Regions from separate parts of the Rossellomorea yichunensis genome, predicted to be linked through region 2. Evidence: riboswitches for the same ligand, from Rfam matches in the RefSeq annotation. Region 2 holds a riboswitch; the other holds the start of a gene.

Region 1 (4,218 bases), on a different contig from region 2:
TTTTAAACTGGTCAGAAAGTAAAGTGAAAATGACGTTAAAAAGGGCGCTAGTTGAATTGAAGAAGGTATTGAGTAAAGGAGGGATAATCGATGAAATACTCTAATGATCAATTTAAAGAATTAGAAGACCAATTTAAGATAGCAGACAAATCGAAAGAACAACTTAGAAGTAAAATAATGAAGAGTACATATAAAAATAAAAAGAGCCATTTTAAAAAATATGGTTGGATTGCAGCAGCGTGTATGCTCTTTATTGTCATATCTCCGTTCTACTCAACGACGATGGCAAGTATTGTAGAGAAAGTGTTACCAATTTCTATCACTCCTAATGTGTCAGATGGACAACAGAATCCTGATTTAACATCTAAGCTCTTTAAATTAGTCGAAAAGGAAGGATACACTGTTAATTCCGTAGGGACAACACCATCTCCATTCACCATTGAAATTTCACTCGTTTTGAAAGAATCTACATTAAAGCAAGCAAAAGAAGACCTTGAATCTAAGATCACAAATTATCTATATGAAAATGGGTATGACGAGTACGAATTAAAGATTATCGAAGCACCTGAAGTTCCCAATAATGAGCGAGGCGAAGATTCTAAAAAACTTTATGACCAGGTACGGGAGATTGTGAAGGAAGTATTCGCATCCTATGGATATGCCGAAGAGGCAGAGTATGAGTTAGCGGGAATTAAGGGAACTGACGCTACAACAATCGTCACAATTGATATGCCCGACCATATTGAAGAGTCAAAGGAAATTATTGCAGATATTGAAAAAGAAATAGAATTACAAAATTTAGATGTGAAAGGTATTGAGGTGGATACTTTCAACTTAGAACATCGTCAGCAAGATAATCGTTGGTCCTTTATTTCATCTGATATATATGACGCAATGGCAGGGAAATCGACTTATCAATTGGCAGGACTATCGTACAATGTGAAGAAAGGACACTCTTATGTATGGATAAAAACGGATTTGGATGAACCACTTTCTCAAGAACATATTGAAGAAATTGAAAAAGCAGTACAAGAATATTTAGCTTTACCAGAAACGAAAGAGCAAATTCGTAATGACGAGTATACCATTCAATTCTTATTAAAGAATGGAGAATCATTTGTGGAAATCACAAGCTGAAATTGAGGTCAGACCCTCTGAGCGAAGGTGGCATGTAGGGATAGTGGAATTAGATTCAACAGTAAGGGGTTGGAGTTCCCTAGCTTCTTCAGTCACCGGTGTAAGGGTAACAATCTTTAATGCCCTGAATCTTTGAGGATGCGGCTCGATAGATTCAGGGCTTCCTATATTTATAAAGAGATAATAGAAACTTTCGAATTTACTTATAAATATACATTCAGTTGTTTAATTTTCTAACTGCTTTTCAAGATTCTTATCGAGTACGAATACCTCCATACGCTCTCCCATTTTCGTACTGATGTCACTATGGCTCGACAGGACTTTGCATTTTGTATGCTGTTCTACTATCTCTTCGATGTTTTGGCTGTACATTTCCCGCAATACCTGACGCATTTGTTTCACGAGGACTCTACCTTTATCGTGCTCGACAAGGTGTTTTTCTTCAACCGTTAACACGCCCTTGAACCTTGCAATGACCATGTCCTCTAAGATGTATGTTCGGGTTTCCTGTGGACCGCGGCCGATCAGTTCTCTTTGCATTTTTATGAAGGCTTCGCTTAATTCAGCTTCTAATCGTCGTTTAGAGATTTTCACGTTTTCTCCCCCTTGCCACTATCAGATCAATTTCAAGGATTATCTTACTCAGACGTGTTAAAAGTTGTCAATCATTAATTTTCATAGAATAAAATAGCTGAAATAATTCGAATCAGTTAGAGATTTAGAGTATTTGATGATTTTCGTTAGAAAAATAAACCTATTTAGCTAGATTTAGAGATTTTTAATAATTTACAAATTCAATAAGCCGGGAGTAATATATTCCTTGTAAAGCACAGCTCAATATTTCGGCCTAGTCTCGGAAACGAGAACGGAGGACCCAATCAAGTGGGGTTAATTCTACGTATGTAGAAGGGATGAGATTAAAACTCTTTCGCCATCCTACCCGTCAGCTAACTTCGTCGGCTAAAGCGAAGGAGGTCATAAAGACCACCTTTTTCAGGGGGCTTTTTTTGTTGTTTTCATAATGGCAAAAGGGGCAGCTTGACTAATAAGTAGGTCTTTTTATTATGCCTATTTTGAAGAAGTGAACATGGAAGACAGAATGCATAGAAGGCTATAACAGCCGGCTAGGCGTTAAGTAGACCAATGTGTACTTTTTCTTCAGATGAACAAGAGATGTCAGAGGATCGCATTCTTTCAGGATGCTGATTCATCTTTGCTCTTGCCTGTCATACTGGGGGAAAAGTGAGCATTGGTCTATTTTTGTTTTCTGAAGGTGGATCTTTCTTCCTGTAAGGGGATCTTTTGGATGACCGTCCATGTCTTTTTCTAGGGTGTGCCTCAATGATCTCTGTAGTAAGGAATGGTAGAGGTGTGATGACTGCATTTGGAAGGAGGATTAATGTGTTCATTCAAGAACGGCAAAAGGGTACAACGCTTGTTTATATCCCCACTTGGGAAATGCTGCAGGAAATAGAGGATTGCTTAGATAGATCCCATGCTTGCTGTTTTGTTTCATCCATTCCACAAGTTGTCGAAGTTCTGAAGGGGCGAGGGTTTCAAGATGTCATGGGGCTAGGTCAATATGAAGAATTTCTCGATCATCGAAATCATTTCAATAAGGTCATCGTATTTGAAAGTCACTTTTCAGATACGTTATCGATGATGAAAATCATTCAAAACAGTACGTCCGCACCAATCATAGTGGTCACGGGTGTCCATGGTTATCCAGTGCGCCTTTATCAGTCAATCGGTGCAAGATATGTCGTGTATACAAAAAGCAGGAATGTTTCGTGTTTTCTAAGATAATATCAGGAGGTTTTACACATGTTGGATTTCATAATGATCGGTTTTTTCTTCCTTCTCCCGGTTTTAATGTCGGGGGTTGCCAATTGGTCCTCCACTGTGGTGGATCGAGGAGGTAAGGACTCATGATGCTCTTACTTGGTGTAACGGCAGTTATTACACTTTATTTATTTTATGTATTATTCAATCCTGAAAAATTCTAATTAGTTGGGGGTATCACAGGTGATGACGACCATTCTATCCATCATCATTACATTGGCGGCAATGATTCTGATTGCAAAGCCGGCCGGAGTCTATTTGGCAAAGGCGTTCGACTATAATCATACGCCTTTAGACCAAATTTTTGGTCCATTTGAACATTTACTTTTCAAGGTCAGTGGAATAAAAAAAGTAAATCAAACCTGGAAGCAATACGCATTGGAGCTTGTCTTCACGAACGGTTTCATGATTTTCATTGTTTATCTTGTTTTCAGAATGCAAGGGGTCCTGCCATTGAATCCCAGTGGCAATCCTGGAATGGATCCCACCCTTGCCTTTAATACAGCGATCAGTTTTATGACCAATACAAATCTTCAGCATTACAGCGGGGAATCAGGTCTTTCCTACCTTGGACAGATGATCGGTATTCTCTTCATGATGTTCGCCGCACCGGGAACGGCTTTGGCGGTAGCCATCGCCTTTGTAAGAGGGCTGACAGGTGCTGAAATCGGTAACTTCTTTGTCGATTTATTCAGGGCCATTACTCGTGTTCTCATGCCGATCGCCTTTGTCACTGGCTTTATTTTCATAGCGTTAGGGACCCCACAAACGTTGGAGCCATCGGTTACAGTGAACACGATTGAAGGTGGTAGCCAGGAAATCGCCCGTGGTCCTGTCGGAACGTTCTTGTCCATTAAAGAACTTGGGAATAATGGTGGAGGATTCTTCGGCGTCAATTCCGCCCATCCCTTTGAGAATCCGAATGCCATCAGCAACTTTATTCAGATTCTGTTAATGTTCCTGCTTCCATCCGCCCTGCCTTTTACGTATGGAAAGATGGTCGGGAATCCAAAGCAAGGACGTGTCCTGTTTGTATCGATGGTTATGGTTTTCGTTGTGTTCCTTTCAACGGCCCTATTCTATGAATCTCAAGGAAACCCGGCACTGAATGCCATGGGGATCCAGACCGATCAAGGCAGTATGGAAGGGAAGGAAGTGCGGTTCGGTACCGGTCAATCGATCCTTTATGCCATGGTCACGACAGCAACGGAAACAGGTGCAGTGAATACGATGCATGAT
Region 2 (4,218 bases):
AAAACATGGACCGTTCCTTTCCGCTCCACTCTGTGCTTCTCCTAATGATGTATAGCCAATACAAAAAGCTCCTATTATAGGAATATTGAGCGTTTTTTTTATAAAATATCTATATAGGAGTAAAAGAAAATTTTATGTTTACTCATGAATCGAGGGATCATTAAATTATCTTTCAAATGAACTAAACAATGCTCCCACCGTAAGTAACTTCATTTAAAGAGAGTAGTAGCCGTATTCTATATTAAGCTTTGCCATGAATTTTTTTATAGATGGTAAGTGGAACTGCGAAGACTATTGCGGATTTCCGGCGTGCCCAGACCCCGTTCTGCTAAGCTTAGAAGGCTCGCCCGAACGCTATCTGCAAGCTGAGCGGTTCCCCTTATCATCTAGCAAACATTTATTGACAGAGCCCTGGCAGATTCAATTTTATTTATCAACAAGCTTTACGAAAAGAGCCTAAAAAAATAAAAAAACAGCTCCCCCACTTACCCGCAGAGGGCAAAATGAAGAGAGCCGGTTGGTTGAGCATTAACCTGTTAAAATATCTTCTTTTGGATAGCGGATCTTTTCTTTGTCTGGTCTGGATAGGGAGAAGGCCAGTGTGAGGGGGCCAAGTTTCCCGACAAACATCACGATGATAATGATCCATTTACCTATCGCTGTCAAGGATCCTGTAATCCCCATGGACAACCCCACCGTTCCAAAAGCTGATACCACTTCAAAGAGAATAGCCAGGAAAGAAGCATTCTTTTCCGTCATATCAAGGAAAAACAGGGCCGTAAAAACAAGGAGGACACTGATCATCGACACAGCCAAAGCTTTAAAAATATAGTTTTGATCGATCGTACGACGAAAAATACGAATTTCTCTTTTCTCCTTTAAGAAAGCAAACACACTCAATGAAATCACAACAAAGGTGGTCAGCTTGATTCCTCCACCTGTTGAAGCACTTCCGGCCCCGATGAACATCAAAAGAATCGTAAGCAGCAATGTGGAGCGTTCCATGCTGCCATAATCAAGCGAGTTAAAACCGGCCGTACGGGGGGTGACCGCTTGAAAATAGGAAGCGAATAGTTTATCAAGGAATGGTAACTGAGCCAGTGTATTCGGGTTATTATACTCCAAGATGAAAATCATCATAAAAGCGAATACATTGATGACAAATGTCCCTACTACCATGATTTTCGTATGGAGGGAAAGTTTGCGAATCGTTTTCGATTTCCATAGGTCCACTAAAACAGTGAATCCGATCCCTCCTACAATAAACAGAAACGAAATTGTGATGTTGACGATGGGATTTCCCACGTACCCCATTAAACTATCGGACCACAGAGAGAATCCTGCATTATTAAATGCGGAAATCGAATGAAATATACTGACGTAAAGCCCTCTTCTCCAACCGAATTCAGGAACCCATTCAGACGCCAGTAATAGGACGGCAAATCCTTCAACAAGGAAGGAAAAGATAAATAAATATTTTACAAGCTTGATGACCCCTCCTACAGACGTCTGATTTAATGCCTGTTGAAGAAGAAGCCGTTCTTTAAACCCGATTTTCTTACCGAGCATCATAAAGATCAAGACGGCAAAGGACATGATGCCAAGTCCCCCGATTTGGATCAGACTCATAATGACCACTTCTCCAAAGAGGGTGAAGGCATCTCCTGTATCAACGACCGCAAGCCCTGTAACCGTCATGGCGGAAGTCGTCGTGAACAAGGCATCAAGCCATGTAATCGATTCTGTGGTGGCAAACGGCAGCTTAAGCAAACCCATTCCTACTATGATGAAGAATAGAAATGTCACAACGAGAAGTTGAGGAGGGCTTAACCGGATCACCTTATGTTTCATAGGTTATACACCTTCTTTTTCAAATCGATTGATATCCCTGTTATGTCCAATGACGATCAATAGATCTTCCATTTTTATGACTTCATCGGCAGAAGGAGATACAATGACTTCCTCCCCGCGGTGAATGGCAATGATATTACAACCGAATTTCGCCCGGACATCCAGATCAATTAACGTTTTGCCCGCCACCTTTTTAGAGGCACGCACTTCAACTATACTGTGCTCTTTGGATAGTTCGATATAATCAATGATCTTTTCTGACGTAATGTGATGGGCAATTCTCCGCGCCATGTCACGTTCAGGATGAATGACTTTATCGGCCCCGATACGGTCCAATACCTTCTGATGATAAGAGTTCGAAGCTTTGACCCATACTTCTTTAACCCCTAATTCTTTTAAAAGTAAGGTGGTAAGAATACTTGCTTCTATATTATCCCCAAAGGACACGATCACGTGATCAAAGTTTCTGAGTCCAAGGGATTTCAATACAGATTCATCCATGGCATTCGCCTGCACGGCATGCGTGGCAATGTCTACATAATGCTGGACGACATCATGATGAATATCAATGGCTAACACTTCAACATCCAGATCAGCCAATTCCTGAACCAGATTCCCTCCAAATCTCCCTAATCCAATAACCGCAAATTGCTTTTTCATGATGAAATCCTCCAAAACCTTTTTAATAGCTTAACCATCTAGTACTTCTTCATTACAACAAAAGCCCAAGTGACTTCAAAAGAAGCGATAACATAAGGCGAACCTGGCGGGGCTTCCTGTGCCTTTATGGCAGGTTTGACTCATGACTTCTCGCCTCCAGCCTCCTGAGCCGGACTTCTAAACAACGCAAAAAGACCAGCAGGAACTAAGCCTGTGGTCATCCATAATCGATCACAAGTATCATCCTCTCCCATTACGCTTACGAGGTTAGCTGACGGATTCGGGTTATGGAAGTAGCCCTACCTTTCAAAAGAAAGGATTCACCCCTTTAAAATACTCGGGTCCCCCGCTTCAAAAATGAATTAAGCGATAAAGAATATTCATTTGATGATAGATATATTACTCCTCTCCTAATTCGTTGTAAATAGGTTTTATGTAAAAATTTTTTAAATGAAAAACAGGCAAAATTATCTCAATCCATCCAGCATTTACTGTTCGTTAAAAAGGTTTCTCTTTTCTGTATCAGGGGAATAGCATACATAAGTATTACGAAAATAGAACCAGAAGGGAAGAAGTGTATATGGCCGGAGTTTCATCCATTACAACATCAAGAAGTTCATCTGTTTCATCAAATGATATAAAACCTTGGATTAGAGGGTTTGCACGGATTGGATTCATTTCAAGAGGGATTGTTTATATACTGATTGGCACATTGGCCGTTATGGCCTCACTCGGGATAGGAGGAAGCACTTCAGACTCGAGTGGTGCCTTTGCAGCAGTGGCGAGCAAACCTTTTGGGGAAGTCCTTCTATGGATATTAGGTCTCGGCCTGATCGGAATTGTTCTTTGGCACCTCATTCAAGTGGTAAAAGATCCGGAACATGTGAGAAATGACGGGAAATCAATGTTTAGAAGACTCGCTAATCTGATCACCGGGATTGCTTACGGTTCTTTGACTTATAATGCTTTCGCCATTGCGATGCATGCCAAAAGCTCCGGTTCGGGATCGAAACAAACCTTATCTGCTAAGTTATTATCTCAGCCCTTTGGTCAATGGGTTGTAGGAATTGTCGGACTTATCATTATTGGATATGCACTCTATGAAATTCATAATGCTTATACAGAAAAATACACGAACAAATTTAAACGGCATGAAATGTCCGAGAAAGAATGGGAATTGGGAAGAAAAACCGGAAAGCTCGGGTTATATTCCCGAGGCACCGTCTTTTTACTGATCGGTTATTTCTTTATTCAAACGGCGATCACAGCCGATCCGGATAAAACACAAGGATTGGATGGTGCACTTTCCAAGATAGCTCAACAACCTTATGGACAATGGCTGCTGGGAATTGTAGCCGCAGGATTGATCCTTTATGGCGTGTTTCAAATTTTAACAGGTAAAAACCGTCATATGAGCATTTATTAAGAATGAAAAGGAGCAGCCAAAGGGCAGCTCCTTTTTTCTTCTGGCAACATTGTTAAAATGTAACTGGATTCATTTCTTCTGTTAAAGCCTTCATATTATATCCTTGATCAGTCAACTTCTTAAGTAAAGAATCTAAATAAGCGAGTGTCGTAGGTTTTTCATGAATAAGAATGACTTTTGGCTGGTTTTCAAATGAATAAGAAGCTAACTGATCCATGACATTCTGAACATACTCCCCACTATGATATTTCCAATCTTCACTATCTACATTCCAATCCCAT

What was found. Region 2 has a riboswitch for cyclic di-AMP ahead of RSX31_RS15580 (potassium channel family protein). Riboswitches for the same ligand answer to the same signal wherever they lie in the genome.
Region 1: it holds a riboswitch for cyclic di-AMP, as region 2 does, so the genes downstream of both, RSX31_RS08730 (hypothetical protein) here and RSX31_RS15580 (potassium channel family protein) in region 2, are expected to answer to the same signal.

What each region holds. Positions count from the first base shown of each region.
Region 1 is NZ_JAVYAD010000003.1:176,065-180,282, forward strand. It holds gene RSX31_RS08715 (RNA polymerase sigma factor) at 1-104, shown strand, start outside; gene RSX31_RS08720 (DUF4030 domain-containing protein) at 91-1,137, shown strand; gene RSX31_RS08725 (DUF2294 domain-containing protein) at 1,363-1,731, opposite strand; cyclic di-AMP (ydaO/yuaA leader) riboswitch at 1,972-2,114, shown strand; gene RSX31_RS08730 (hypothetical protein) at 2,479-2,943, shown strand; gene RSX31_RS23330 (potassium-transporting ATPase subunit F) at 3,069-3,143, shown strand; gene kdpA (potassium-transporting ATPase subunit KdpA) at 3,166-4,218, shown strand, end outside.
Region 2 is NZ_JAVYAD010000005.1:336,619-340,836, forward strand. It holds gene RSX31_RS15575 (TrkH family potassium uptake protein) at 529-1,851, opposite strand; gene RSX31_RS15580 (potassium channel family protein) at 1,855-2,511, opposite strand; cyclic di-AMP (ydaO/yuaA leader) riboswitch at 2,752-2,890, opposite strand; gene RSX31_RS15585 (DUF1206 domain-containing protein) at 3,092-3,937, shown strand; gene RSX31_RS15590 (polysaccharide deacetylase family protein) at 3,990-4,218, opposite strand, start outside.